3 regions of the Streptomyces sp. AK08-02 genome follow, and region 1 is predicted to be linked to each of the others. Evidence: riboswitches for the same ligand, from Rfam matches in the RefSeq annotation. Region 1 holds a riboswitch; each other region holds the start of a gene.
What was found. Region 1 has a riboswitch for thiamine pyrophosphate ahead of thiO (glycine oxidase ThiO). Riboswitches for the same ligand answer to the same signal wherever they lie in the genome.
Positions count from the first base shown of each region.

Region 2: another riboswitch for thiamine pyrophosphate. It lies ahead of thiC (phosphomethylpyrimidine synthase ThiC); the one in region 1 lies ahead of thiO (glycine oxidase ThiO).
Region 3: another riboswitch for thiamine pyrophosphate. It lies ahead of PV734_RS25920 (thiamine ABC transporter substrate-binding protein); the one in region 1 lies ahead of thiO (glycine oxidase ThiO).

Region 1 covers NZ_JARAZV010000017.1:211,033-221,192, forward strand. The annotation lists gene metF (methylenetetrahydrofolate reductase [NAD(P)H]) at 1-466, opposite strand, end outside; gene thiE (thiamine phosphate synthase) at 586-1,272, opposite strand; gene PV734_RS33310 (Rv2175c family DNA-binding protein) at 1,379-1,750, opposite strand; gene PV734_RS33315 (FAD-dependent oxidoreductase) at 1,847-3,085, opposite strand; gene PV734_RS33320 (hypothetical protein) at 3,139-3,501, opposite strand; TPP riboswitch at 3,553-3,665, shown strand; gene thiO (glycine oxidase ThiO) at 3,663-4,826, shown strand; gene thiS (sulfur carrier protein ThiS) at 4,823-5,023, shown strand; gene PV734_RS33335 (thiazole synthase) at 5,027-5,821, shown strand; gene pknB (Stk1 family PASTA domain-containing Ser/Thr kinase) at 6,032-7,990, shown strand; gene PV734_RS33345 (deoxyribonuclease IV) at 8,025-8,894, shown strand; gene PV734_RS33350 (DUF4396 domain-containing protein) at 8,972-9,445, shown strand; gene PV734_RS33355 (molybdopterin-dependent oxidoreductase) at 9,464-10,111, opposite strand.
Region 2 covers NZ_JARAZV010000005.1:137,626-147,785, forward strand. The annotation lists gene PV734_RS11580 (IclR family transcriptional regulator) at 1-196, shown strand, start outside; gene PV734_RS11585 (SsgA family sporulation/cell division regulator) at 297-734, shown strand; gene PV734_RS11590 (YibE/F family protein) at 873-2,468, opposite strand; TPP riboswitch at 2,885-3,071, shown strand; gene thiC (phosphomethylpyrimidine synthase ThiC) at 3,064-4,884, shown strand; gene PV734_RS11600 (VWA domain-containing protein) at 4,981-6,387, shown strand; gene PV734_RS11605 (serine hydrolase domain-containing protein) at 6,521-7,582, opposite strand; gene PV734_RS11610 (hypothetical protein) at 7,886-8,761, opposite strand; gene PV734_RS11615 (metallophosphoesterase) at 8,967-10,085, opposite strand.
Region 3 covers NZ_JARAZV010000012.1:260,338-270,497, reverse strand. The annotation lists gene PV734_RS25945 (Rossmann fold nucleotide-binding protein) at 1-1,094, shown strand, start outside; gene PV734_RS25940 (LAETG motif-containing sortase-dependent surface protein) at 1,248-1,934, shown strand; partial or broken gene PV734_RS25935 (hypothetical protein) at 2,028-2,573, opposite strand; gene PV734_RS25930 (ABC transporter ATP-binding protein) at 2,757-3,773, opposite strand; gene PV734_RS25925 (ABC transporter permease) at 3,776-5,494, opposite strand; gene PV734_RS25920 (thiamine ABC transporter substrate-binding protein) at 5,470-6,558, opposite strand; TPP riboswitch at 6,640-6,745, opposite strand; gene rlmN (23S rRNA (adenine(2503)-C(2))-methyltransferase RlmN) at 6,771-7,877, opposite strand; gene PV734_RS25910 (hypothetical protein) at 7,978-8,649, opposite strand; gene PV734_RS25905 (phosphatidate cytidylyltransferase) at 8,775-9,902, opposite strand; gene frr (ribosome recycling factor) at 9,902-10,160, opposite strand, start outside.

The sequences.
Region 1 (10,160 bases):
CGCAGAAGTCGCCCGACTCCTTGATGAGACGCACGAGTTCGGCGGCGTACGTCAGCCCGCTCGGGTGCGGTACCCACTCGGCCATCGGATCGCCGGGCGGGTCGCCGCGGACGGCCAGGATGTTACGGATGCCCGCGTCGGCGTACTGGCCGATGATGTTGCGCAGTTCGGCGATGGAGTGGTTGACCGCGGTGAGGTGGGCGACCGGGGTGAGGGTCGTGTCGGAGACGATCTGCTGGGTCTCCTTGACCGTGCCCGCGCGCGTCGACCCGCCGGCGCCGTACGTCACGGACACGAAGTCCGGCGCGACCGCCTCGACCCTTCTGAGCGCGTTCCACAGGTTCCGCTCGCCCTTGGGGGTCTTCGGCGCCGAGAACTCGAAGGAGTACGTGGTTTTGCCGGTCGCGAGCATGTCACGCACAGTGCGCGCGTGGTCGGTTCGGGTGGACGCGGTTCCGAGGGCCATACCCGCAGGTTAGCCAGGGGGTGGCGGTCTCCCAACCGGATGGCGGAAATTTGCCCTGGAATGTCGACTTGTTGTCCACGCCTCGGACAGCCGGGCCTCGGCGGCCTCCCGCCGTCCGACTACCGGGATCGCAGCCGCTCGGCGAACTCCGCCGCCGCCGCGCCCGGGTCGTCGGCCTCGGTTATCGCCCGTACGACGACGACCCGGCGGGCGCCCGCCGCGAGCACCTCGTCCAGGTTGCCCAGGTCGACACCGCCGATGGCGAACCAGGGGCGCTCGGTGGCGAGCCCTGCCGTGTACCGGACCAGGTCGAGGCCGGGCGCGTGGCGGCCCGGCTTGGTGGGGGTCGGCCAGCAGGGGCCCGTGCAGAAGTAGTCGACGCCCTCCTGGACGGCGGCTGCCGCCGCCTCGGACTCGGCGTGCGTGGAACGGCCGACGAGCACGTCGGGGCCGAGGATCGCGCGGGCCGCCGGGACGGGCAGGTCGCCCTGGCCCAGGTGCAGGACGTCCGCGCGGGCCGCGTGGGCGACATCGGCGCGGTCGTTGACCGCGAGGAGTCTGCCGTGCCGGGCACAGGCGTCGGCGAAGACATGGAGGTGGTCCAGTTCCTCGGCCGCCTCCATGCCCTTGTCACGCAGCTGCACGATGTCGACACCACCGGCCAGCACGGCGTCCAGGAACTCGGCGAGATCGCCCTGCCGTCTGCGGGCGTCCGTGCAGAGGTACACCCTGGCGTCGGCGAGCCGGGCACGGGCGGTGCGGGTGTCGGCGGTCGCCCCGGGCACGGTGTCGGTCGTCTCGGGCATACGTGTGTCCCCCCGTGGGCGCGCCCACGGGGTGTTCTCCCGGGCGCGCCCCTGCGTGGTGTGGCGGTGTGCGGACAACCGTCCGCACACCGAACGGCTGGTCGGCTCAGACGGCGAGCGCCTGGGCGCGGCGCTTCACCTCCGTGCCGCGATTCTCACTGAGGGCCTGCGCGGGGGTGCCGGGCAGGCTCGGGTCGGGAGTGAAGAGCCACTCCAGCATCTCCTCGTCGGAGAAGCCGTCGTCCCGCAGGAGCGTCAGGGTGCCGGTGAGGCCCTTGACGACCTTCTGCTCGACCCCGTCGATAAATGCGGCGGGCACGTGCAGCGCACGGTTCTCACCACGGCGTACGGCGATCACTTGGCCATCCTTGACCAGCTGCCGGACGCGCGTCACCTCGATGTCGAGGATTTCCGCGATGTCGGGCAGCGTGAGCCAGGCAGGGACGAGAGCATCGGTCTTTGCGTCAATCTCGGTCACGGGACAAGCCTGCCATCCCGCACTGACAGTCGGAAGCGGGGCCCCTGCGACCTGGGCCGTTACGGTGGCGCCGAGGCCGTGTCGAGCCCCGTCGGACTACGCCGTGGCCGCCTTCAGCGGCCTGGACGGGTCGGTCAGCGCCTCGGCGTCCATCAGGGAACCCGCCTCGACCAGCCGGCGCCCCTGGGCCAGGTCCCGGGGGCGGCCCACGGCCAGCAGGGCGACCAGGCGGCCCTCCCGCAGCCAGCAGACCGTCCAGGCGGGGCCGGACGGGTCACCACGCCACAGGGTGGTGTCGGCGGACTGGTGGTGGCCGACGTACTGGACGAAACGGCCGAACTGCTCCGACCAGAAGTACGGGACCGGGTCGTAGGCCGCCGGGGACTCCCCGATGATGTTCGCGGCGACGGTTCGGGGTCCCTGGAGGGCGTTGTCCCAGTGGTGGACCAGAAGGCGCCGGCCATACCTTCCCGAAGGGAAGGATGCGCAGTCGCCGACCGCGTAGACGTCCGCCACGGAGGTGCGCAGGTGGTCGTCGGCGACGACCTCCCGGTGGTCGCCCAGGGCGATTCCCGAGCCGACGAGCCAGGCGGTGGCCGGGCGGGCGCCGATGCCGACGACGACGGCGCCCGCGGGCAGCCGAGAGCCGTCGTCGAGCACCACCGCGCCGGGCTCGACGCGTGCCACGCGCGCGTGGGTGCGCAACGAGGCGCCGCTGTCGGCGTACCAGGCGGCCATCGGCGCGGCCACCTCGGCGGGCAGGGCGCCCGCGAGCGGCCGGTCGGCGGCCTCGACGACGGTGACGGCGCAGCCCGCCTCGCGCGCGGCGGTGGCGAACTCGGCGCCGATCCAGCCGGCCCCGACGACCACGATGTCGTGCTGGCGCGCGAGGACGGGCCGCAGCCGCTCGGCGTCGTCGAGGGTACGCAGCAGATGTACACCGGGTACGCCCTCGGTGCCCGGCAGCCGGATCGGTTCGGCGCCGGTCGCGAGCACCAGGACGTCGTACGGGACCGGTCCCTCCGCGGTGTCCAGTTCGTGTTCGCCGGCGCGGACGCCCAGCACCTCGCGCCCGAGCAGCAGTTCGATGTCGAGGGCCTCGAAGTCGACGTCGAAGGCGGAGCCCTCCGCCTTGCCGAGCAGGACGGCCTTGGACAACGGCGGCCGGTCGTACGGTTGATGGGGTTCGGCGCCGAGGAGTGTGACGGTGCCGGTGAACCCCTGCTCCCGCAGCGCGACCGCGGTCTGCACCCCGGCCATGCCCGCGCCCACGACGACCACATGTCGGGGCCGCGACCCGCCTTCTGTGCCCTGTGCCTGCGTCTGCTCACTCACTCGATCACCATAGACAACTGACAAATTGTCAGTCAGGGGGCGCGGGAAGTGACCTACTGCACACCCGCGTCCTCGGCTCGTTCGACCTGTTCCACCACGCTCGTCCCGCTGCCCGGCTGCGACTCCCACTCCCAGGTCTCCGCCAACCGCACCCGCCCGTCGGGCAGTTCGGTCACCTCGGAGACACAGTGGCCGGAGGAGGTCGTCCCGTCGTGCTTCAGCTGCACGTACCGGAAGTCGAGACGGTCACCCTCCCGCGTACCCACGAGACGGCCGCGTACGACATCTCCGCCCGTGTACTCGGCCCAGATCTCACCGTCCCGCTCGTGGTAGGTGAACCGGGTGCGCGTACCCACCTGACCCGGCGCCTGGTCCGTGACCGGGGCGAGGACGAGACCGTCGAGCGAGCGGGGCATGGTCGGAGGCTCCCTTACATGTGAGTTGCTCTGCGGGCTAGGCTGATCAGCGTAAGCACTCGCGGGAGCCCGGACGCACCGGGCTGAGAGGGAGGCTGGGCGGCCTCCGACCGTACGAACCTGATCCGGGTCATGCCGGCGAAGGGAGGGGCTGGACGCCCATGTCGCGTACGCACACCTCGGACGTCGTTGTCGTCGGCGGCGGGATCATCGGGCTGGTGACGGCCTGGCGGGCCGCTCAGCGCGGGCTCGCCACGACCGTCGTGGATCCCGTGCCGGGCGGTGGGGCCGCACAGGTGGCGGCCGGCATGCTGGCCGCAGTCACGGAACTGCACCACGGCGAGCAGACCCTGCTGGGGCTGAACCTGGAGTCGGCCCGCCGCTATCCGGACTTCGTGGCCGAGCTCACCGAGCTGACCGGCCGCGACCTCGGCTACCGCCGTTGCGGCACACTCGCCGTCGCGCTCGACGCCGACGACCGCGCCGAACTGCGCGAACTGCACGCCCTGCAGCAGCGGTCGGGCCTGGAGTCGGAGTGGCTCTCGGGGCGTGAGTGCCGACGCCTGGAGCCGATGCTCGCGCCGGGCGTGCGAGGGGGTCTCCGGGTGGACGGCGACCACCAGATCGACCCGCGGCGGCTGGCCGCGGCGCTGGTGGACGTCTGCGAGCGGACCGGCGTGGTGCTGCGCCGGACGTGGGCCGAACGGCTCGACGTACGGCGGGGACGGGCCGCCGCGGTCACCGACTCCGCCGGCGACGAACTGGCCGCCGGATCGATCGTGCTGGCCGGAGGCAGCCTCAGCGGACGCCTCGCGGGGGTTCCGGAGGCCGTTCTGCCGCCCGTACGGCCCGTGAAGGGGCAGGTGGTCCGGGTGACCGTGCCGGAGCGGTACGCGCCGTTCCTGAGCCGGACCGTCCGGGCCGTGGTGCGCGGGAGCCAGGTCTATCTGGTGCCGCGTGAGAACGGGGAGCTGGTCGTCGGGGCGACGAGCGAGGAGCTGGGCTGGGACACGACCGTCACGGCGGGCGGCGTGTACGAGCTGTTGCGCGACGCCCATGAACTCGTCCCCGGGATCACCGAGCTGCCCCTGACGGAGACGCGGGCCGGACTGCGCCCCTGCTCCCCGGACAACGCGCCACTGCTCGGCCCGACCGCGCTGGAGGGACTTCTGGTGGCCACGGGCCACTACCGGAACGGCGTGCTGCTGACGCCGGTCACGGGAGACGCCATGGCCACCGTCCTGGCCACCGGTGAACTGCCCGACGAGGCCCGGGCCTTCACGCCCCGCCGGTTCGACACCGTACGCATGGAGCAGCTCGTATGAACATCCTGGTGAACGGCCTACGGCGCGAGGTCTCCCCCGACACCGCCCTCGACGCTCTGGTGCGGACCCTGACCCCGGCGCCCTCCGGGGTGGCCGCCGCGCTCAACGAAACCGTCGTCCCGCGCGCGCGGTGGTCGGCGACCCCCCTCTCCGAGGGGGACCGCGTCGAAGTCCTCACCGCCGTCCAGGGAGGCTGAGCCATGGCCGACGATCCCTTCGTCCTCGGTGGTACGACCTTCACGTCCCGGCTGATCATGGGTACGGGGGGTGCGCCCAGCCTCGACGTGCTGGAGCGGGCGCTGGTGGCCTCCGGCACGGAGCTGACGACGGTCGCGATGCGGCGCGTCGACCCGTCGGTGCACGGGTCGGTGCTGTCGGTGCTGGAGCGCCTCGGCATCCAGGTGCTGCCCAACACCGCGGGATGCTTCACCGCCGGCGAGGCCGTGCTGACGGCTCGGCTGGCCCGGGAGGCGCTCGGTACGGACGTGGTGAAACTGGAGGTCATCGCCGACGAGCGGACGCTGCTGCCGGATCCGGTCGAACTGCTGGACGCGGCGGAGGTGCTGGTGGAGGACGGCTTCACGGTGTTGCCGTACACGAACGACGACCCGGTACTGGCACGGAAGCTGGAGGACGTGGGGTGCGCCGCGGTCATGCCGCTGGGGTCGCCCATCGGGTCGGGGCTGGGGATCCGCAACCCGCACAACTTCCAGCTGATCGTGGAGCACGCGCGTGTGCCGGTGATTCTGGACGCCGGGGCCGGGACCGCGTCGGATGTGGCGTTGGCCATGGAGTTGGGGTGTGCGGGGGTGATGCTGGCGTCCGCCGTGACCCGGGCGCGGGAGCCGGTGTTGATGGCGGAGGGGATGCGGTACGGGGTTTCGGCGGGGAGGTTGGCCTACCGGGCGGGTCGGATTCCCCGGCGTCACTTTGCCACGGCGTCGTCGCCTGTTGCCGGGCTGGCGGCGTTGGATCCCGAGCGACCTGCTTTCTAGACACCCGGCGCTCCCCTCCCGTTTGATCTCCCACCCGTGCGCCACCCGCTTCGAGCCCGTTCACAGGTCCAGTTCTCCTGTGGGGGCTCCGCGCCATCGGCGGCCTTCCCGTGCGATCCGCGTCACAGGTCGGCTTCAGTCCCGCTGCTTTCCTGTGCGTTCCTGGCCGAAACTACGGCCTTGTCAGCGGCGGCTCGTACACTCACCTGCGTGGACACGACCCTTCAGGACCCTCTCGTCGGGCAGGTGCTCGACAGCCGCTATCGCGTCGACGCGCGGATCGCGGTCGGTGGGATGGCCACGGTCTACCGGGCCGTGGACACCCGCCTCGACCGTGTGCTCGCACTCAAGGTGATGCATCCGACACTCGCCGCCGACGTGTCCTTCGTCGAACGGTTCATCCGTGAAGCGAAGTCCGTGGCCCGGCTCGCGCACCCCAACGTCGTACAGGTCTTCGACCAGGGCGCGGACGGGTCGTACGTCTATCTGGCCATGGAGTACATCGCCGGCTGCACCCTGCGTGACGTGCTGCGCGAGCGCGGAGCGCTCCAGCCGAGGGCCGCGCTCGACATCCTGGAGCCCGTGCTCGCCGCCCTCGGTGCCGCGCACCGGGCCGGGTTCGTGCACCGCGACATGAAGCCCGAGAACGTGCTGATAGGGGACGACGGTCGGGTCAAGGTCGCCGACTTCGGGCTCGTGCGGGCCGTGGACACGGTCACCAACACGACGGGCTCCGTCCTCGGCACCGTCTCCTACCTCGCGCCCGAGCAGATCGAGAGCGGCACCACCGATCCCCGGGTCGACGTGTACGCCTGCGGCATCGTCCTCTACGAGATGCTGACCGGCGACCAGCCGCACTACGGCGACTCCCCCGCGCTGGTGCTCTACAAGCACCTGCACGAGGACGTGCCGCCGCCCTCGTCCCTCGTACCGGGGCTGGCCTTCGAGCTGGACGCGCTGGTCGCCTCGGCCACCGCGCGCAACGCGGACATCCGCCCGTACGACGCGGTGGCGCTGCTCTCGCAGGTCCTGGAGACGCGCGGCTCGCTCGACACCGACCAGTTGGACGCCGTACCGCCGCAGGCCATCACCTCGGGGCACGGCAACGCGGAGAACCTGACGAGTGTGATCCCGCGCGCGCTGTCCGTGCCGCGGCCCCTGCCCGTCAACGAGGACGAACCCCCGGTCGACGAGCGGCGGTTGAACCGGACCAGTGTGCTGGGTGCTGTCGGCGCTCCCCCGGCGCCCGCCCCGCCCTCCCGGCGGGCCGCGCGGAGTCCGAGACGACGTGCGCCGATCGCCATCCTCGTCGCCGCCGTACTGCTGGTCCTCGGTGTGGGTGCGGGCGTCTGGTACATCAACTCCGGGCAGTTCACGCATGTCCCGGCGGTGCTGACGCAGTCTGAGGCACAGGCGAGGGAGCGGCTGAAGAAAGCCGGGCTCGAGGCCACCAAGGAGGAGGCCTACAGCGACACGGTGGCTCGCGGAGCTGTCATCCGTACGGACCCCGACGTCAATGCGCGCATCCGGGTCAACGACACCGTGACGCTGACCATCTCCATGGGGCCGGAGACGGTGCCCGTGCCCCAGGTCACGGGCCTCCGCCTCGACAAGGCCAGAGCACTGCTGAAGCGGAACGGTCTGGAGCCGGGCATGGTCACCCGGGAGTTCAGCGAGGAGGTGCCCCGGGGTTCCGTGATCAGCACGAGCCCGGATCCCGGCACCGAGCGGCGCGCGGGTTCCGCGGTCGCCCTCGTCGTCAGCAAGGGCAGCCCGGTGGAGGTCTCCGACGTGACCGGCGCGAGCCTCGCCGACGCCCAGGCCGAGCTGGAGCAGGCGGGGCTCAAGGTCGAGGTCGCCACCAGGACCGTCACCTCGGACGAGTTCGAGAAGGGTCAGGTCGCCGTCCAGTCTCCGGTGGGCGGCAGCGAGGCGGCCGAGGGCGACACGGTCACGCTGACGGTCTCCAAGGGCCCCGAGATGATCGAGGTCCCGGACGTCGTGGGTGACAGCGTCGACGACGCGAGGACGGCCCTGGAGGGTGCCGGGTTCACGGTCGACGAGGACCGCGGGATCCTCGGGCTCTTCGGCGACACGGTGAAGAAGCAGTCCGTGGACGGCGGGGACACCGCCCCCAAGGGGTCGAAGATCACCATCACGATCCGCTGACGGGAGGCGGAGCGTCGCGTGACACCCTGAACGGGTGACCAGCAAGCAGCTCCGCAACCCCGTCGGCGGCCATGTTCCCGTGGCCGGCGGTCTCCACTCCGTCGGCCTGTCCTACGCCCGTGACCTCCAGGCCGAGACCGTGCAGGTCTTCGTCGCCAACCCGCGCGGCTGGGCGACACCCGTCGGCAGTCCCCGGCAGGACGAACAGTTCCGGGCGGCCTGCGCCGAGGGCGCGATCCCGGCGTACGTCCATGCCCCGTATCTGATCAACTTCGGCTCGCACACCGAGGCGACCGTCGAGCGGTCCGTGGAATCGTTGCGGCACTCGCTGCGACGCGGGCGGGAGATCGGCGCGCTGGGCGTGGTGGTGCACACCGGGAGCGCGACCGGCGGGCGGGAGCGGTCCGTGGCGCTCAAACAGGTACGGGAACATCTGCTGCCGCTGCTCGACGAGCTCACCCATGACGACGACCCGTATCTGCTTCTGGAGTCGACCGCCGGGCAGGGCTCCTCCCTCTGCTCGCGCACCTGGGACTTCGGGCCGTACTTCGAGGCGCTCGACGCCCATCCGAAGCTCGGCGTCTGTCTCGACACCTGCCACATCTTCGCCGCCGGGCACGACCTGACCGGGCCCACCGGAATGCACCAGACCCTCGATCTGCTCGTCGACACGGTCGGCGAGGGGCGGCTGAAGCTGATCCACGCCAACGACTCCAAGGACGTGGTCGGCGCGCACAAGGACCGGCACGAGAACATCGGCGCGGGCCATATCGGCGAGGATCCGTTCCGCGCGCTGATGACGCACCCCGCGACCGAGGGCGTACCTCTGATCATCGAGACGCCCGGCGGGAAGGAGGGGCATGCGGCGGACGTGGAGCGGCTGAAGAAACTCCGGGACGGATAGCGAATGCGGGAATACCCCAGGGGGGTATATTGCTGGCGAGTGCAGGCAACCGTGACCACGTGACACCGGGGGTACCCATGGAACACGAGACACACGCACACCAGCACACGCCGGCCGCGTCCTGGACCGTGGCCGTCCAGGCCACCCTTCACTGCCTCACCGGCTGCGCCATCGGCGAGGTGCTCGGCATGGTCGTCGGCACCGCGTTCGGCTGGGGGAATCTGCCCACCACCGTGCTGGCGATCGTGCTGGCCTTCGTCTTCGGCTACTCGCTCACCCTGCGCGGCGTTCTGAGGGCCGGCGTCGGCCTCCGTACGGCCGTCCGGGTGGCGTTGGCCGCGGACACGCTGTCGATCGCCGTGATGGAGCTGGTCGACAACGGCGTGATCGTGCTGTGGCCGGGCGCGATGGACGCCCAACTCGACGACCTGCTGTTCTGGGGCGCGCTGGCGATCTCACTGGCCATCGCCTTCGTCGTCACCACGCCGGTCAACAAGTGGACGATCGGCCGCGGCAAGGGCCACGCGGTCGTGCACCAGTACCACCACTGACCCCGGCGCCCCGGAGGCTCAGAGCTCGGGGCCGTCGCCCGGCTCCTCCTGGTACGAGTAGCGCTGCTCGCGCCAGGGGTCGCCGACGTTGTGGTAGCCGCGTTCCTCCCAGAAGCCGCGCCGGTCGGCGGTCATGTACTCGACCCCGCGCACCCACTTGGGGCCCTTCCAGGCGTACAGGTGGGGCACCACCAGCCGGAGGGGGAAGCCGTGTTCCGCGGTGAGGAGTTCGCCGTCCTTGTGGGTGGCGAAGATCGTGCGGTCGGAGACGAAGTCGGCCAGTCGGAGATTCGAGCTGAAGCCGTATTCCGCCCAGACCATGACATGCGTGGCCTCGGCCGCCGGCGGAGCGGCCTCGATGATCGTCCGTGCCGGAATTCCACCCCACTCGGCGCCGAGCATGCTGAACTTCGTGACGCAGTGCAGGTCGGCCATGACGGACGCGTACGGAAGGGCCGTGAACTCCGCGTGGTTCCAGCAGTGCTTCTCGCCGTCGGCCGTGGCGCCGAAAACCCTGAACTCCCAGCGCTCGGGGCGGAATTTGGGCACCGGCCCGTAATGGGTGACCGGCCAGCCGCGCTGCATGCGCTGCCCCGGCGGCAATTCGGGCTGTGCCGCACCTCCTGAATCGCGCTCTCCCGATTCATTTTCCACCGGCTGACCCATGACTCCATCCTGACAGACCACGAAGACCGCGCATGACCAGGCCGTCCAG
Region 2 (10,160 bases), on a different contig from region 1:
ACTCGTCGTGGAGCGGCAGGAGTACGCACTGGGGACTGTCTGTGCGGCGATTCCGATCACCATCGGGGCGACCGCCGCCACTTTGGCCATTTCTCTTCCTTCCCATCAGGCGGGTCGACTGCTAGAAGCGGCGCAGCAGTTGCAGACAGAGGTCGGAAGACTCGTCGGGTCCTTCGCGATCTCTATCAGTATCTGAAAACTCACTCCTTGTGATTCATCGTGTACTTTCAGCAAGATTCGAGCAGTATCAGAGCGATGATTACAGGCCAGTCCACGGCAACTGACGGGGTTAGGCGATGCGCGAGTCGGTGCAGGCAGAAGTCATGATGAGCTTTCTTGTCTCGGAGGAGCTCTCCTTCCGCATTCCGGTGGAGCTGCGCTACGAGACCTGTGATCCCTATGCCGTCCGGCTGACGTTCCATTTGCCTGGCGACGCCCCTGTGACCTGGGCCTTCGGGCGCGAACTGCTGATCGACGGCGTGGGGCGGCCGTGCGGGGACGGAGATGTGCGGATCGCGCCCGCCGACACCGACGTCCTCGGGGAGGTGCTGATCCGGCTTCAGGTCGGCGGCGACCAGGCGCTGTTCCGCTCCGGGGCGGCGCCGCTGGTGGCCTTCCTCGACCGCACGGACAAGCTCGTGCCACTGGGGCAGGAGCGTTCCCTCGCCGACTTCGACACCCACCTCGACGAGGCGCTGGACCGCATTCTGGCGGAGGAGCAGAGCGCGGGCTGAGCGGGTTCACGACGGGCCCCGGCGGTGCCGTAACGCTTCTCCTGACGCGAGGAGAAGCTTGCCGGTGGCGTCTCTTCGGGCGCAGCCGTCCTTCGGCGTTCGGCGCGGACGCAGCCCCCAAAGGGGGCTCGGCGTCCGTCAGTGCTTGCGGCGACGGCCCTTCCCCGCGCGGGCCGCGACCGCCTGGGGCGCCGCCCCCGCTCCGACTGCGGTGGCCCCCGTACCAGGTCCGGCCCCAGCCGGCGCTCCCGCGGTCAGCGGTGCCATGCCCGGGCGGTCGGCCGAGACCATCAGGGCGGCCAGGAGCGTGGTCACCGGCACGGACGCCACCAGGCCGATCGAGCCCACCAGGGTCCGCACGATCTCCTCCGCGACGAGTTCGCTGTTGGCGACGGCCCCGACGCTGCTCTGCGCGATCGAGAAGAGCAGCAGCAGCGGCAGCGCGGCGCCCGCGTAGGCGAGGACGAGGGTGTTGACGACGGACGCGATGTGGTCGCGGCCGATACGGATGCCGGCGCGGTACAGCCCGCGCCATCCCATCGTCGGGTTTGCCTCGTGGAGTTCCCAGACCGCCGATGTCTGCGTCACCGTCACATCGTCGAGGACACCGAGCGAACCGATGATGACGCCCGCGAGCAGCAGGCCGCTCATGTCGATGGACGGATACAGGCCATGGATCAGGCCCGTGTTGTCGTCAGTGTTGCCGGTCAGCGCGGCCCAGCCGATGAACAGGGAGCCGAGGACGCCGATCAGCACCAGCGAGATGAGGGTGCCGAGCACCGCCACAGACGTACGGGCCGAGAGGCCGTGACACATGTAGAGCGCGATCAGCATGATGGCGCTGGCGCCGATCACCGCCACGAGCAGCGGATTCGAGCCCTGGAGGACCGCCGGAAGGATGAAGAAGGTCAGGACCATGAAGCTGACGGCCAGGGCTACCAGAGCCATCACACCGCGCAGGCGTCCGACGATCACGACGGCGAGCGCGAAGATGCCGGCCAGCAGTGCCATGGGGAACCTGCGGTTCACATCGGCGACCGAGTACTGCAGGTCCTTCGGCGCCGAGGGCTCGTACGCGACCACGACCTTCTCGTCCTGGTGCAACTGCCGTGACTGGTCCGGCTGCACGATCTCCGTGAACGTACGGCCTTTGTCGTCACCGGTGTCGACCCGGATCGTCGCCTTCTTGCAGTCGCCGGTCGCCTGTTGCTGTGCCGAGGAGCCCTCGGCGGTGGACGTGTCACCGGTCGGGGTCTCCCCCGAGGCGTTGACGGACTTGCAGTCCACTGAGACGACCTTGGTGACGGTGGCTTCCTGGGTCTGCCGGTCGAAACCGACGCCCGTGCGCTCGTGCGCCGGGGCGCCCCCGGGCCACAGCACCACGAGCCCGACCACGACCGCCGCGGCGAAGGGGATCAGAATCGCCCCGATGATCTTCCGCAGGTGGACGGAGACAGGGGCGGCCGGCCCATGGCTGTGACTGTGGCCGTGCGAGTGACCGCCGTTGTCATCGGGACCGTGGACGTCACCCGGCCCGTCCCCATGTCCCCCGCCACCGGGTCCGGGGCCGTGCCCACCGCCAGAACCTCGGCCAGGCCCGCCACCGTGCCCGTCGCCGGGTCCGTTCCCGTGCCCTTGATGCCCGTGGCCGGTGTCCTGTCCCGGGCCGGCTCCGTGACCGTGCTCGCGCCCGTCACCTGCTCCGGGGCCGGGACCTCGTCTGCCACCGGACACGGGAAGCGGGCCGAACTGGCCGGTGCCGGGCCCCTCGGCGCCGAACCCGTGGTCCGGGGCACCCGGTCCAGGACGGCTGCCTCGGGCCGGCCCCGCTCCGGGCCTGTAGCCGCGATCGATCCTGCGACCGGGACCGTACCCGGGACTCTGATCCCCTCCGGCCGCTCCGCCTGTTCCTGCTGCGGGTCCCGACACGCCACCGAGGCCGCCGGGGCCGTTGCCGGACAGCGGCCCGCGCTCCTGGCCGGGGCCGCCGTTGCCGCTGCCGGGCCCGGAGCCGTGGCCGGCACCGCTTCCGCGCGCCGGCTCGGAGGGCGGGTACGGGGGTCCTTGCGTCGTGGTCACCGCCCGATCATCGCAAGAACGGCAGGGGCCCTCTGTTCACCTCGCCCAAATTGACGCTAGCGTGGAGGCACCTTTGCACACGCGGGAGCTCGGAGCACCGGGCTGAGAGGGCGCTGACCTCCGTTTTAGCGATGTTTCACGTGGAACATGTGGAACGAGTGATGTTTCACATGAAACATCGGCAGACGGAATCCGCTGCGTCGACCGCTGAACCTGTTACCGGGTAATGCCGGCGTAGGGAGTAGGTCTCATGACCATCAAGGACACACGCACGCCTGCCTCCGACCAGGACGATCAGCCCATTCAGGGCGAACAGTCCCAGGAGGCCGGGAAGTCCGTCGGCTGGCACAAGGGGTATGTCGGTGGCTCGCGCCCCGACCTGCGGGTGCCGGTCCGTCAGGTGCACCTCACCAACGGGAAGTCGGTCACTCTGTACGACACGTCGGGCCCGTACACCGATCCGCAGGTCGACACGGATGTCCGCAGGGGGCTGGCACCGCTGCGCGACAACTGGATCATCGCCCGCGGCGACACCGAGGAGTACGCGGGCCGCCCCGTCCGCCCCGAGGACGACGGGATCAAGCACACCTCGCCGCGCGGCGGCCTCCGGAACCTCGACGCAGTGTTCCCGGGAAGGCCCCGGCAGCCACGCCGGAGCCGGAACGGCCAGGCGGTGACGCAACTCGCGTACGCCCGCCGCGGCGAGGTCACGCCCGAGATGGAGTTCGTGGCGCTCCGGGAGAACCTCGATCCCGAGGTGGTCCGCGAGGAGATCGCCGCCGGACGTGCGGTACTGCCCGCGAACGTCAACCACCCGGAGATCGAGCCGATGATCATCGGCAAGCGGTTCCTGGTGAAGGTCAACGCCAACATCGGCAACTCGGCGGTCACTTCCTCCATCGAGGAAGAGGTCGAGAAGATGACCTGGGCGACCCGCTGGGGCGCCGACACGGTCATGGACCTGTCCACCGGCCGCAATATCCACACCACCCGCGAATGGGTGCTGCGCAACTCCCCCGTTCCCATCGGCACGGTGCCGCTGTATCAGGCGTTGGAGAAGGTGGACGGCAGGGCCGAGGAACTGACCTGGGAGATCTACAAGGACACGGTCGTCGAACAGGCCGAGCAGGGCGTGGACTACATGACGGTGCACGCGGGCGTCCGCCTGGCGTACGTACCGCTCACCGCGAACCGCAAGACCGGCATCGTCTCGCGCGGTGGATCGATCATGGCGGCCTGGTGCCTGGCGCACCACAAGGAGTCGTTCCTGTACGAGAACTTCGAAGAACTGTGCGAGATCCTCGCCGCGTACGACGTCACGTACTCGCTCGGCGACGGCCTGCGCCCCGGGTCGATCTCGGACGCCAACGACCAGGCACAGTTCGCGGAGTTGCGGACGCTCGGGGAACTCAACACGATCGCGAAGCGTTTCCATGTGCAGACGATGATCGAAGGCCCGGGACATGTTCCGATGCACAAGATCAAGGAGAACATCGACCTACAGCAGGAGATCTGTGATGAAGCTCCGTTCTATACGCTCGGTCCGCTGACGACGGACGTCGCGCCGGCGTACGACCACATCACTTCCGGCATCGGTGCCGCGATGATCGCCTGGTGGGGCACGGCCATGCTCTGCTACGTCACACCCAAGGAGCACTTGGGTCTGCCGAACCGTGACGACGTGAAAACCGGCGTCATCACTTACAAGATCGCCGCCCACGCGGCCGACCTCGCCAAGGGGCACCCAGGCGCGCAGGAATGGGACGACGCACTCTCCGACGCCCGTTTCGAGTTCCGGTGGGAGGACCAGTTCAACCTGGCCCTCGACCCGGACACGGCACGTGAGTTCCACGACGAGACCCTGCCGGCCGAGCCGGCCAAGACGGCCCACTTCTGCTCCATGTGCGGGCCGAAATTCTGCTCGATGAAGATCAGCCAAAGCATCACAGAGCGGTTCGGCGGTACGGCGGCCGCGGGCGCGACGGCCGAGGAGGTCGCTGAGGGGATGCTCCAGAAGTCGAAGGAGTTCGCTGCCAGCGGCAACCGGGTGTACCTGCCGCTCGCGGACTGAGAAGCGAGGTGCGATGCCCCGGCGCTTCGGGGCATCGCACCCTTCGGGACCGCGGCGGGGCTGCCCTCCCGCCGGCTCGGCGGGCAGACTGCCCACATGACAGCGAGAGTACTGAGCAAGGGCGCGAACCTTCCCGTCGATTCTGCCGCTGTACGCGTCGAGTTCGGTTGGCGCCAGGAGTCTGGCGTACCCGATGTTGACGCCTCGGCCTTGCTGCTCACTGGTACCGGACGAGTTCGCGACGACGGTGACTTCGTCTTCTACAACCAGCCGCAGCATGCGTCGAGCGCTGTCACCCACCTGGGGAAGAAGCGTGCCGGTGGTGTCCTGACCGACACGGTCGAGGTGCACCTGCACCTGCTTGACCCCGTTGTCGAGAGAGTCGCGCTGTGCGCTTCTGCCGATGGTGGAACGTTCGGGCAGGTGCCTGGGCTGACCTTGAGGCTTCTTGATGCGGGGAGCGGGACCGAGATCGCACGGTTTCCCATGGAGGCCGGGACGGAAACCGCGTTCATCGGTGGCGAGCTGTATCTGAGGGCGGGGCAGTGGAAGTTCCGCGCGGTTGGTCAGGGCTATGCCTCAGGGCTCGCTGGGCTGGCCACCGACTTCGGTATCACCGTTGATGACGCGTCCCCGGATGCGTCCGCGTTCCCGACGACTCCGGTTTCCGCATCGCCCGTCCCGGCCCGGCAACCTGTCGGCCCGCGCCTAGGTGACGGCGAAGAACAGTTGCCCGTCGATATGCGCAAGCGTCTGTCTCTGCGCAAGGAACAGGTCGCGGTCAGTCTCAGAAAGCTTGGCGCAGCCGGGGTCACCGCGCGCGTGATCCTGGTCCTGGACGCCTCCGGATCCATGTCCTTCCTCTACTCCAAGGGCGTCGTCGCCGATGTGGTGGAGCGCATGGCAGCGGTCGCCGCACAGCTGGACGATGACGGTGACATGCAGGCATGGACGTTCGCCTCGAATGCAGCGCGTCTCCCGGATCTGCGACTCGCCGACCTACCCGAATGGCTGCGACTGCACGTTCGGGTGGGACAGATCAGCCTCTTCCGACGCGGTAAGAAGCCCGGCAAAGGACTGGAACCCGGTCAGGTCGACATGCGGACGGTCGGCATCCAGAACGAAGAGCAGAAGGCGATCGCCCAAGTTCGTGGCTATGTCAGGGAAAACCCTGCTGCTGTCGGCACCCTGGTGCTGTTCTTCTCCGATGGGGGCGTCTACCGCAACGCCGTGATCGAGCGAGAGCTGCGGGAGGCTGTCGAGGAACCGATCTTCTGGCAGTTCGTGGGGCTGGGACGGTCCAACTACGGAGTGCTGGAACGCTTCGACACCCTGTCCGGCCGTCGCGTCGACAACGTCGGATTCTTTGCTGTGGACGACATCAGCACAGTCCCCGACCAGGAACTGTACGACCGGCTCCTGTCCGAGTTCCCGACCTGGATCGCTGCCGCTCGCCAGGCCGGCATCATTCGGTCCGGTTCTGCCGGTCCGTCTCAGGGCTGAGGTTGTTCCCGACGAGGATCAGCCGAAGCGTCACGAGCGGTTCGGTGGTACAGCGGCTGCCGGTGCGACGGCCGAGGAGGTTGCCGAAGGCACGCTCCAGAAGTCGAAGGAGTCCGTCAACAGCTAAGGACGCTCAGGTGGTGAGCAGGGTGACGACCCGGTTGATCATGTCCTCGCTCGCCGCCAGAGGCGTCGGGGTGTACGACAACACGAAGCGGAGCCGTAGATCACGGGTGGCGAACATACGGGTGCGGTACCCGTACGTGTCACCGGTCTTGCCCCAGAACGTCACGCCGTTCACCGTGGCCGTCTGCAGTCCCATGCTGTAGCGGGCCGGACTGCCATCCATCATGTGAACGGACTCCGGTGGTAGAGCGAAGAGGTGGCTCATGGCCTCAGGCGGCAGTAACACGCCGGAGAACAGGGCTTCCTGGAAGCGGAAGAGGTCGTCGACGGACGAGACCAGTTCTCCCTCGCCCCAGGAGCTCGACTGCTCGTACGTCGTGACGTCCTGGAGCGACTCGTCGGTCATACGCAGGTAGCCGTGAACATGCGGGCTGTGCAGGTGTGGGTCGTCACCGGGCAACAGTGTCCGTGTCAGGCCCAGAGGACGCAGGATGCGGGACCTGATCGCCTCGCCGTAGTGCCGGCCGGTGAGCTCCTCGATGAGCAGGGCGAGCAGCACGTAGTTGATGCCGCGGTACTCCTGCTTGGTGCCCGGAGGGAACTTGGGCGGGCTGTGGGTCACGGTCCGCACCAGTTCCTGGGGGGTCCATCGGTCGCCCCGGTGCTGCAGGACGGCTGCCGGGGTACTCACGTCCGGCAGTCCTAGATGGTCGGGCAGCCCGCTCGTGTGGTTCAGCAACTGCGTCACGGTGATGCGTGCGGACGAGGAGGGAAGAAGATCCGGAAGGTACCTGCCGATCGGAGCATCGAGATCCACCCGGTGCCGCGCCCACAGCTGCAGTACGACAGTCGCCACGAACGCCTTGGTGACGCTGCCTGCTCGGAACCGTTCGTCCCTGTACGGGGCACGGCCGCTCAGGAGGTCTGACACTCCTGCTGTGCCGTACCAGTGTGTTCCCTGGCCTCCGACCTGCAGTTGCGCGGAGGTGGCCGGCGGGTGGGACAGATCGCTGATCGCAGCTTGTAGGGCACTGGTGTCCGAAGTCGCAAGGCGGACCCCGTCGGCCACTCGGCCGGAAGTCGTGGTCCCGGCCGACGCGCGTGCACCGGCGCTTCCGATGACAGCCAGCGTGGCACCGGCTGCACAACCACCCATGAGGGAACGTCGGGAGAGAGAAGTCATGGTCTGTAATGCTGCCGACGTCGACCGGTGGTTGCCATCCGGGATGTCCCCCACGAATACCCGGACCGGACCCCGAGACCGTTGGCTCTCATCACCCGGCGGACGGAGGCCCAGGTGGTCAGGCGGCTCCGACAGCCGCCCGCTCCACCTGAGTACCTGAGTCGCGCGTCCCGCGTCCGGACCGGCCGGTCACTCCGGCGGGTGCTCCGGGCCCCCGAAGTCCGGGCTGGAGAAGTCCGGGCTGGAGAAGCTGGGGCGGTGGCCCGTCGCCGAGTCGCCCTCGGGGCTGCTGAAGCCGGGTCGGTTGTAGCCGAGCTGGGGCATGCGGCTGATGGTGGGTTGCGGGGCCGGTTTGCGGTTCATGGCCGCCGTACCGGGGTCGGCGAGGGCGTCGCGGAGGAAAGGCAGGATGCCTCGCTCCAGCAGGGCCTCGCGCCAGGCGTCCCTGGCCAGTGCGACCTCCCCGGTCAGTTCGCCGTATGCCCCGTCCTCCTCCGCCTCCGGGCTGTTGCGCAGGGCGGTGAGGAGGAGGCCGACCGCGGCGACGAGTATCGCTGCCGCGGTCACCGCGCCGAACACCCATCCGGTGGTGAGCATGGTCTGGGCGAACGCCGGCTCGGGATCGAGCATCTTGAGGATGTAACCCACCAGCAGGAAGATCGCCGCCGCCGTGCCGGCGAGGACGGGAGCCAGGACCGCTACGACGGCGACAGCGCCCGCTCCGGCGGGCTCGGCGACCGCCTCACCCATGCCGGCGACGAACCCCACCGCGCCCGTACCCGGCCCGTTCGAGCCGGATTCGTGGACGGAGGACGGGGTGGACGGCGCCGGGTGGCGCAGTTCGTCGCGGACCTTCACGTAGTGCTGGTACTCGGTCGCCGCGGCGACCGTGATGAGCGCCGTGGCGTTGAGCGCCATCGTGCGCAGTTGTTCGGGGTTCAGACGCTGACCGACGGCGGCCAGTTCCTGGCGGTCCGGGGCGGAGCGCAGCGCCTCATCGAGGATCCGCTCGTATTCCTGGCGGTCCTCGTTCAGCAGGTGCTGCGGAACGCTGTTCATGTGCATCCCCCGATGCTCCGTAGGGCTTGGGGCTCGGCATGCTGACGAGCCGTCGGGCAGAAACGGAGGGGAGCCTGCTACGGATAAGCCGATGGTAGAGCGGTGACGGCGCGCCATGACAGGGGGTTTGAAGAAATTACCGTGTGACTGTCCCCCGTCCACTGCGGTTCGTAGTCGCGGGACGACTGCCCCGAGAACGCCCGAATAACCGTCAGAGATCCAGCGGAAGCTCCTGGACCAGCAGTTTTCCGGCCATGGTCACGCCGCCGTCCATCGCGATGGCGAGTCCCTCGGCGTAGACGTGCGGATGTTCGATGTTCGGACCGGAGTTGTCCTCACCGTCGTCCTCGGTGCCCACATCGCCCACCAGATAGGGGATGGGGCTGTGGCCGTGCACGATGCGGGCTCCGCCGTACGTGTCGAGGAGGGAGCGTACGGCCTCCACACCGCCCTCGTCGCGGAAGGAGAAGCGCTTGGTGAACTTGCGGAACAGATCCCACACCTCGTCCGCGTCGTTGCGAGTGATCGTCTCGCGGACGGTGTCGTTGACGGCCTCGATCGAGTCGCCGTAGTCGAGGTAGGCGGTGGTGTCGGAGTGCACGAGCAAGTGCCCGTCGACCTCCTCGATCGCGTCGAGGCGGGCCATCCACTGGAGGTGGTGGTCCTGAAGCCGGTCCATGTCGGTCTTCTGGCCGCCGTTCAGCAACCAGGCCGCCTGGAAGGTGGCCGTGCCCGCGCCGGAGTTGACGGGGGTGTCACCGAACCGCTTGGCGCCCAGCAGCAGCAGCTCGTGGTTGCCCATGAGGGCCTTGCAGTAGCCGCCGGCCGCGGCCGCCTCGGCGGACAGGCGCATGACCAGGTCGATGACGCCGATGCCGTCCGGACCGCGGTCGGTGAAGTCGCCGAGGAACCAGAGCCGGGCGGTGCCCGCGGACCAGTTGCCCGCGCTGTCGATCAGACCCTGTTCCTGGAGGGCGCCGATCAGCTCGTCGATGTATCCGTGGACGTCCCCGACGACGAACAGAGGTCCCGGCCCTTCGGCGGCCAGGGCCGCGGGATCGACGGTCACCTGAAGCGTGTCACCGCGGTTGATCACGGGCAGGTCGCGTTGGGTCGGTGTGTAGCCGTCGGGGTGTTCCTCCAGGTCGGAAAGGGTCTGCGCGCTCTCTCCGGGCTCCTGGACGTCGGTGTCGGCCGCACCGACGGTGACGTCCCCGGGGACCGTGCCGTCGGCGTGCGGACCGGCCTCATGGACGTACGCGGGCACCCGGAAGTCGCGCAACGTCGCCGTCCGCGTCACCTCGGGTCCCTGACCGGCCCCCTGAGTCATCGACCCCTCCACCATCGCGCCGCATCTGCACCGCATCGGACTGCCTGGTCGCAGCGGCCCGCGGTGTCGTGGGCC
Region 3 (10,160 bases), on a different contig from region 1:
ACCACGACGACCGTGAGATCGAGACGCTCCAGGAGTTCGACGCGGTCGTGTCGGCCCGCGGCACCCTCGCCGGGTTCCGCGTCCAGGCCGTCGATCTGACGGACCGTACGAAGGAACTGCTCAGCAGCAGCGCCGTCGGCGCCGTCTTCCTCGGTTGCCCGATGCGTCCGGACGCGGCGGCGAAGATCCGCGTGGACGGCGCCCTGGTCTTCCCGCCGGTCCCGGACCTGCCCTTCGACCCGTACCGCGCCCATCTCTACTCGCCGGACGAGTTGTTCGCCGGGCTCGACGACGGCTACGAGCGGACCCCGGACGCCCTCGGGTACGCCTGGTTCCGGCGCACCAAGGCCGACGGTGACATCTTCGCCTCGATGCTGCGCTCCGTCCACGACGACGCCGTCTCCGACGCCCTCGACGAACTCCTGCGCCAGGCACGGGTGGTGGGGGTGATGGGGGGTCACGCGATGGCACGTGGCACGCGGGAGTACGCCGGTGCCGCGCGCCTGGGGCGCGAGCTGACGCGCGCCGGGTTCACCGTGGCCACCGGCGGCGGCCCGGGCGCGATGGAGGCCGCGAACCTCGGCGCGTACGCGGCCCCGTTCGAGGACGCCATGCTCGACGAGGCGTGCCGACTCCTCGCAGGGGCGCCGTCGTTCACACCCTCCATCACCGACTGGGCGCGGGCGGCCTTCGAGGTCCGCGCGCGCTGGCCCGAGGGGGCCGGCTCGGTGGGCATCCCGACCTGGTTCTACGGGCACGAACCGCCCAACGCCTTCGCCTCGCACATCGCCAAGTACTTCGCCAACGCCACCCGTGAGGACGGGCTGCTGGCCCGCTCGAACGCCGGGATCGTCTTCCTGCCGGGCGCCGCCGGGACCGTACAGGAGATCTTCGACAACGCGACCCCGAACTACTACCAGTCGCGCGGCGAGCCCACGCCGATGGTCCTGGTGGACCGCGTCCACTGGACCGAGCGGCTGCCCGCCTGGCCACTGCTCCAATCCCTGGCACGGGAACGGGCGATGGAGGACCGAATCGCCCTGGTCGACCGGATTGAGGACGCTCCGGAGGCTTTGAAACGCCTCGGCGGTTAACGGGTAGGCAAAGACCGATGCCTGGAGCCTGCATACAGATTGACAGCCCTTATGCTGCGCTTATAAACCTGTGAGACTCGTGGGGGTGACGAGGTGATGAGGTCTCTTCACTCCCTCCACCCCCCTCAGTTGTGCATCCCGTGAAGGGCAACCGTGTCCATATCTTTCCGTACCGCGCGAACCGTGCGCATCCTCGGTGTTGCCTCCGCCTCGGCCGCGCTCGCGCTGGGCGTCGCGGGCAACGCGCTCGCCTGCAACATCACTGAGTTCTCCGCCGTCGCCAAGTGCGACGGCGAAAAGGGCGTCATCAGCGTCACCGACAAGGACGCATCGGGCACCCCCGCCACAGTCACCGTGTACCTGGGCGAGAAGCTCATCGGCACCCAGGACGTCGTCGGCAGCCGTGAGGGCGTCACCGTCGACTTCTCGGAGGACTGGGCGCCGAACACGACGTACCGCGTCCACGTCCAGGCCGACCGCGCTCGCCTCGACGAGGACATCAAGGGCGGCGTGACCACCCCGGACGAGGCCTGCAAGACGGAGCCGACGCCGACCCCGACCCCGACCCCGTCGGCTTCGCAGCCGGAGGAGTCCGCCACGCCGACCCCGTCGGCCTCGGAGCCCGAGGAGTCGGCCACCCCGACCCCCTCGGCCGACGAGAGCACCCCGGGCGCCCCCGCGGACAGCGTTCCGACGCCCGCGGGCGGTAGCTCCAACCTCGCCGAGACCGGCGCCAGCTCGAACACCGGTGTGATCGCCGGTATCGCGGCTGCCCTGGTCGCCGTCGGCGGCGGCGCCGTCTTCTTCGGCCTGCGCCGTCGTGGGGCGTCCAGCAACTGACGCTCCGCTAGCCGTATCCGCAGTACCCGGCTGTACGTTGTGGCCCGTCTCCTGGAAAGCACCATCAGGGGGCGGGCCACTCCGCTGTCGCCGTCAGCCGAAGGTGGCCCGCGCCAGCCAGAACTCCAGCGGCTCACGGTCCCCGAGGATTTCCAACCGCGGGCTGTCCAGCGGCAGTCGACGGTAGAAGGCGAGCATGACGTCGGTGAGCGGGCCGCGCAGGGCGACCGTCGCCTTCTCATGATCACGCCGCCAGACGAGACCGTCCTCGGCGAGCTCGACGAACCACTCGGCATTCAACTCGGGTTCGCTGTCCGTGGAATGCAGATGGATGCTGCGCCCCGGCCCGCGCAGTTCGTTCGCCGGATCGGCCGGATCGGCCCGTTGCACGAACTCGACGATCTGCGGCCACTCGTCGATAGTGTCGGCGGCGATGTCGGCCGCGACCTCGTACGGCAGCCCGGCGGCGAGCGTCGCGTCCGCGCGGTGGACGGTGACCTCGTGGGCCATCCGACGCGCCCACGACCACACGCCGACGTCGGGCCCGGCCGCACGCAGGGTGCCGACCAGCGGCACCCGATCCTCCTCGACATCCGCCTCGGCCCACTTGCACACACCAGCGGTTACACCCAGCCCAGGCGGAACCTCTCCAGCCGGTCGGACCCTCTTCAGCGCCGGCCGGCACCATCCAGCCCGTCCGGCGTTTGAGGACGAGGCCCCTTCAGGGCCGACAGCGGGGGTCTGGGGGCGCAGCCCCCAGTGGGGGTCCCCCCTCTGGGGGAGGGACGGGTAGGGGCGGCGGGGGCGAGAACAACGGGCCCCTCACCCCAGCACGACGATTTCGGCCGCGTCGAAGGCCACCCCGACCTCGTCCCCCGGCGCCGGCGCCTCACGCAACGCGCACGCCGCCTCCAGCCGGGGCGCACCCTCGGGCTGGAGCTGTACGGCGACATGCGTACCCCGGAAGGTACGCGCGGTCACGGCGCAGCGCAGGCCCTCCTCGGCGGGCACCAGACGTACACCGGCGGGCCGTACGAGCAGTGTGCGCGGCCCCTGTTCAGCGCCCTCGGGGACCGGAATCTTGCCCCAGGGGGTGTCGGCGACCTGCCCGCTCACCGTGGCCTCGACGACGTTGTCGAAGCCGAGGAAGCGTGCCACGAACTCGTCGGCGGGCTGCTGCCAGACCTCAAGTGGGGTACCGGACTGGGCGATTCGCCCGTCACGCATCACGATCACCCGGTCGGCGAGGGCGAAGGCCTCGCCCTGGTCGTGGGTGACGGCGAGCACGGTGGTGCCCAACCGACCGAACAGTTCCCTCAGTTCGACGACGAGCCGCTCGCGCAGCGAGCGGTCCAGCTGGCCGAGCGGTTCGTCGAGCATCAGCAGCCGGGGGCGCGGCGCGAGGGCACGGGCGAGGGCGACGCGCTGCTGTTCCCCGCCGGAGAGCGCGGCGACGGCCCGTCCGGCGGCCCCCGGCAGCCCGACCATGTCCAGCAACTCCCGCACCCGCTCCCCTTGTTGCCCCTTGGGTACGTGGTGCATGCGCAGCCCGAAGGCGACGTTGCCGCCGACGTCCCGCTGCGGGAACAGCTGGTGATCCTGGAACATCAGGCCCACCTCCCGCCTGTGCGCGGGCACCCCGGCGAGATCCCGGCCGTCGAGCGACACCCGCCCCGCGTCCAGGGGTTGGAGTCCGGCGACCGCCCGCAGCAACGTCGACTTTCCGCTGCCGCTGGGCCCGAGCACGCACACGATCTCGTGCTCGTCGACATCGAGGGCGACGCCGTCGAGCACGGCCCGAGCCCCGAACCGTACGGTCGCTCCGTCGAGACTGAGCATGGTCAGAACTCTCCCGTCCGGTCGGTCCGCAGCCGCTCCAGGACGAGCAGGGCCACCGCGCACACCATCATCAAGATCGTCGAAAGGGCCATCGCCTGGCCGTAGTTGAGGTCCCCGGGCCGACCCAGCAGACGGGCCACGGCGACCGGCAGGGTCGGGTTGTCGGGCCGGGCGATGAACACGGTCGCCCCGAACTCGCCCAGCGACACGGCGAACGCGAACCCGGCCGCGACCAGCAGCGCCCGCCGCACGATCGGCAGATCGACCTCGCGCCAGACCCGCCAGGGCGATGCCCCGAGCACGGCCGCCGCCTCCCTGAGCCGCCCGTCCACGGCACGCAGCACCGGCAGCATGGTCCGCACCACGAACGGCACCCCGACCAGCGCCTGCGCGAGCGGTACGAGGATCCAGCTGCCGCGCAGATCGAGCGGCGGCTCGTCGAGCGCGATGAGGAACCCGAATCCGACGGTCACCGCCGACACTCCGAGCGGCAGCATCAACAGCGCGTCGAACCCCCGTACGAGCCGCCCGGCATCGCGCCGGGTCAGCGCCACGGCCGCCAGCGACCCGACGGCGACGGCGATTCCGGTGGCGGCGAGGGCGTACTGGAGCGAGTTCCCGATGGCGGCGATCGGCGCTACGAGGAAGATGCCGGAGTCGTCGTGGGTGAGCGCCCGGTAGTAGCCGAGGCCCGTACCACCGGGCGTGTCGAACGACCGCTGCACAAGCACGGCCAGCGGCAGCACCAGCAGGACAGCGATACTCGCCAGCACCCCGCCTAGCAGCGCCCACTGGCCCCGGCCGCGCGGTCGGCGGGCGGTCGTCTCCGGCGCCACGAGCCGCAGTACGCTCTCCCGCCGCCGTACCGTCCGGGCGTGCACGGCGAGAACCGCGCCCACCGCCAGGAACTGGACGATGGTCAGTACGGCGGCCGTACCGAGGTCGAAGATCTCCGAGGTCTGCCGGTAGATCTCCACTTCGAGGGTGGCGAAGGTGGGGCCGCCGAGGATCTGCACCACCCCGAAGGAGGTGAAGGTGAAGAGGAAGACCATGAGCGCGGCGGCGGCCACGGCAGGCGCGAGGGCTGGCAGGGTGACCTGCCGCCAGGCCGCGAACCGTGAGGCGCCGAGCACCCGCGCGGCCTCCTCCTGGCGCGGGTCGAGCTGCGCCCAGAGCCCGCCGACGGTCCGCACGACGACGGCGTAGTTGAAGAAGACGTGCGCGAGCAGGATCGCCCACACCGTGGTGTCCAGCCGTACGCCCCACAACTCGTCGAGCAGCCCGCCGCGCCCGACCAGCGCCAGGAAGGCGGTACCGACCACGACGGTCGGCAGCACGAACGGCACGGTCACCACGGCCCGCAGAATCTGCTTGCCCCTGAAATCGAAGCGTGCGAAGACATACGCGCCGGGGAGCGCGACCAGCAGCGTGAGCGCGGTGGACGCGAGCGCCTGCCAGACGGTGAACCAGAGGACATGCCGGATCCCGGAGTCCCCCAGCACCTCCCCCACCTGCCCCAGCCGCCAGACCCCGTCGACGTGCAGGCCCCGCGCGACGATCGCGGCGACGGGATAGGCGAAGAAGAGCGCGAAGAAGACGACGGGCAGCACCAGCAGGGCACCCCGCAGAGCGGCGCCCCGCCGACGCGCGACCGCCGGCGCCACTTCCGCTACTTCCGCTACTTCCGCTACTTCCGCTACTTCAGTACGAGCGAGGTCCACGACTTGACCCACTGGTCACGGTGTTCGGCGATCTTCGCGGGGTCCATCGTCTCGGGGTCCTTGGCCTGCGGCCCGAACTCGGTGAACTCGGCGGGCACCTTGGCGCCCTCCCGTACGGGATACACGAACATGTTGAGCGGCATGTCCTCCTGGAAGGTCCTGCCGACCAGGAAGTCGAGCAGCGCCTTGCCGCCCGCGCTGTTCCCGGCGTTGCTGAGCAGCCCGGCGTACTCGATCTGCCGGAAGCAGGTGCCGGTCGCGACGCCGGTCGGCGCGGTGGTCGGCTTCGGGTCGGCGAAGATCACCTCGGCGGGCGGCGAGGAGGCGTACGAGACGACGAGCGGCCGGTCCCCCTTGGCCTTCTTGCCGCCGGCCGACCCGGAGAACTCCTCGTTGTACGCCTGCTCCCAGCCGTCGACGACCTTCACGCCGTTGGCCTTGAGCTTCGTCCAGTAGCCGGCCCAGCCGTCGTCCCCGTACCTGGCGGCGCTGCCGAGCAGAAAGCCGAGGCCGGGCGAGGAGGTGGAGGCGTTCTCGGTGACGAGGAGGTCCTTGTAGGCGGGCTTGACCAGATCGTCGAAGGACTGGGGCGGGGTCAGCTTGTGTTCGCTGAACCAGGCCTTGTCGTAGTTGACGCAGATGTCGCCGGTGTCGATCGGCGTGACCCGGTGCTTGTCCGCGTCGGTCCGGTACGCGGGCAGGATCGCGTCGGCGTCCTTCACCTCGTACGACTGGAACAGCCCGTTGTCGAGCGCGCGGGAGAGCAGGGTGTTGTCGACGCCGAAGAAGACATCGCCCTGCGGGTTGTCCTTGGTCAGGATCGCCTTGTTGACGGCCTGGCCGGCGTCGCCGTCCTTGAGGACCTTGACGGTGTACCCGGACTGCTTCTCGAAGGCGGCGAGGACACCCTTCGAGACGGCCCACGAGTCATGGCTGACGAGGGTGACGGTCTTGGAGTCCGCCGCCGAACCGCTGCCGCCGTCCCCGGACCCGCACGCGGACAGCGTGACGAGCCCGAGCCCGAGCCCGACGGCAAGGGCCGTGACCTGCTTGGTGATGCTCACCGGATTTTTCCTCCTGGGATGACCAGGAAGAGACGCGGCCCTGCCCGGACCCCATGACGGGTTCCGGGCAGGGCGCAACAGCTTGAGTGATGACCGAACTTCCTACCCAGAATGACCTGGGCGAGGTTCAGAGGGTCTGCGGGCTGTCCCGCACTCTCAGCGCTGTGGCGCTCCCCTGTCGGAATATGAAGATATGTAGGTACGGCGTAAGCCTACCGCTCGGTGGCCGCCAGCTGCCCGCACGCCCCGTCGATCTCCTGCCCCCGGGTGTCCCGAACGGTGACGGGCACGCCATGAGCGGCGATCGCCTCGACGAACGCCTTCTCGTCCTCGGGCCGCGAGGCGGTCCACTTGGACCCCGGAGTCGGGTTCAGCGGAATCAGGTTGACGTGCACGGGCTTGCCCCTGAGCAGCCGCCCGAGCCGGTCACCACGCCAGGCCTGGTCGTTGATGTCCCGGATCATCGCGTACTCGATGGACAGCCGCCGCCCCGACTTGGCCGCGTACTCCCACCCGGCGTCGAGAACCTCCCGCACCTTCCAGCGCGTGTTGACGGGCACGAGCGTGTCGCGCAGCTCGTCGTCGGGCGCGTGCAGGGAGATGGCGAGCCGGCACTTGAAGCCCTCGTCGGAGAACCGGTTGATGGCCGGTACCAGCCCCACGGTCGAGACGGTGATCCCACGCTGCGACAGCCCCATGCCGTCCGGCGCGGGGTCGGTCAGCGCGCGGATGGCGCCGACGACGCGCTTGTAGTTGGCGAGAGGCTCGCCCATGCCCATGAAGACGATGTTGGAGAGCCGCGCGGGGCCACCGGGGATCTCCCCGTCCCGCAGCGCACGCATCCCGTCCACGATCTGGTGCACGATCTCGGCGGTGGACAGGTTCCGGTCCAGCCCGGCCTGTCCGGTCGCGCAGAACGGGCAGTTCATCCCGCACCCGGCCTGCGAGCTGATGCACATGGTCACCCGGTCCGGGTACCGCATCAGCACCGACTCGACGAGCGTCCCGTCGAACATCCGCCACAGCGTCTTGCGGGTGGTGTCCTGGTCGGTCGACAGATGACGGACGACCGTCATCAGCTCCGGAAGCAACGCCTCCTGGAGCTTGCCGCGCGAGGCGGCCGGGATGTCCGTCCACTCGGCCGGGTCGTGCGCGAACCGCGCGAAGTAGTGCTGCGAGAGCTGCTTGGCACGAAACGGCTTCTCACCGATCGCGGCAACGGCCTCTTTACGCTCGGCAGGCGTGAGATCGGCAAGATGCCGCGGCGGCTTCTGGGCTCCGCGCGGGGCGATGAATGTGAGTTCTCCGGGCTTAGGCATGGCCATACCAGTGTCGCAGACATCCGGACACCCCCTCGCCGCCCTGTGGACAACGTCCATGAAAGGGCACAAAGACCAGCTCAGCGGGGTTTCCGCAGCCTCACCGAGGCGCTGCGGCCATCGCCCCCCGGAGCTGCTCCACCTCTCGCTCCAGTTCGCGATAGCGGTCGCTGACCTTCTGCCGGGCCGTCGGGGTGACACGGCCTGCGTCCAGTTCGGTCAGCCGGTCACCCAGGGCGGTGAGGCCCGCCTGCCAGCCGGGCCAGCCGTCGGCGCCCTCGGCAGCGGTGAGCTCGCCCTGGGCGGCGCGCAGGGCCGCGTGAACACCCTCGCGCAGGGGGGCCAGGTCGGTGCGCAGCCGTTCGGTGCGTTCGCGGAGATACGCGAAGGACTCGCCGAATCCGGCGAACGTCTCTCCCAACTCGGTCATTGACCTGGTGTGTTCCCCGAGCGCCGCCAGCCAGGGTCCGGCCGCCTCGACACCGTTCTCGGCCGCCGCGACGGTCCCGGTACGGATCTCGTCGTAGTGCCGCAGGACGCCGTCCAGGTCGGCGAAGACACCTACCGCCCCGAGCGTCTGCTCGCGGATCGTGTCCGAGGGAAGGCCGTCGCCCTTGTCGAGCAACGCCTCGATCCGTGTCAGCTCCCCCCGCAACGTACGGCGGAGCTCCAGCAGGGCCTGCTGAGCGGCGTCGGCCGCCTCGACGGGGCCGGCGACAGCGGCCAGCCCCTCGACCTGCCGCTGGCGTCTGGCCCGACTACGCCCCCACATGCACGCCACCCCTTCCGGACGGATCGACCGCACTGAAGTCGATCTTAGGTTCGAAAGGGGTGGTTTCGGGCCGACGTGGGTTCTTCACAGGAGATCCGGACTGTACTGGAACATTCCGGCCGCCCTCAGCCCACGAAGGCGACGAACAGCAACCACACCACAGGAGCGGTGGGAAGCAGCGAGTCCAGCCGGTCCATGATGCCGCCGTGCCCGGGCAACAGCGTGCCCATGTCCTTGATGCCCAGGTCCCGCTTGATCATGGACTCGCCGAGGTCGCCGAGTGTGGCGCTCACCGCGACCGCGAGACCGAGCAACAGTCCCTGCCACCAGGTGCCGTCGTCGATGGCGTACTCCATCAACAGTGCGCCCGCCACCATCGCGAACGCGACAGCGCCGAACAGACCCTCCCGGGTCTTGCCGGGGCTGATGCGCGGGGCGAGCTTGTGCTTGCCGAATCGCCAGCCGATCGCGTACGCACCGGTGTCGCTGACGACCGTGAGGAGCAGGAACGTCATGACGCGCTGTGCGCCGTCGTCGGCGGTGAGCATCATCGCGACGAACGTCGCCAGGAACGGGACGTAGAAAGCCGCGAAGACGCCCGCCGTGACGTCCTTGAGGTAGCCCTCGGGAGGTTCCGTCATACGCCAGACCAGGACCGCGAGCGCGGTGAGCGCCATCGCGACCCACGCGCCCTCGGGACCCCGGACGTAACCGGCGACGACCATCGCGGCCCCGCCGAGCGCGAGCGGCACCAGGGGTGCCCTGATGCCCTTGCGCTCCTGGAGCCGGGACGTCAGTTCCCACAGACCGACCACGACGGCGACCGCGATCACGCCGACGAACGCGGCCTTGACGACGAACAGCGACGCGATGATCACCACACCGAGCCCGACGCCGACACCTATGGCCGCGCCGAGGTCCCGGCCCGCGCTCTTCTTCTGCGGGACGGGGGCGGGCTGCTGGGCGTCGTCGGGCGTGGGCATGGAATCCGGCTTCTGCGGCGCCGCCCCGTAGGGCTGCGCCTGCGGCATCTCGTCGCGGAACAAGGGGCCGCCCGGCCGAGCGGCCCCCCGGTCGTCATCCTGGTCTCCGCCATGTGCGGGTACGTCGGGCACGATGGGCATGGGCCGAGTCTGCTGCGCGTGCTGCGCATCGTACGCGGGACCCGCCGGGGCAGCCCCCTGGACAGGCCCTCCGTCGGACGGCCCCCAGTACCCGGCGTGGGGCGGCGCCCCCCAGGAAGAGTCGTTCATCAGACTTCGAGAAGCTCCGCTTCCTTGTGCTTGAGGAGCTCGTCCACCTGCGCGACGTACTTCGCGGTGGTGTCGTCGAGCTCCTTCTCCGCGCGACGGCCCTCGTCCTCGCCGACCTCGCCGTCCTTGACGAACTTGTCGATGGTGTCCTTGGCCTTGCGGCGGATGGACCGGATCGAGATCTTGGAGTCCTCGGCCTTGGTCCGGGCCACCTTGATGTAGTCCTTGCGGCGCTCCTGGGTGAGCTCGGGGAACACC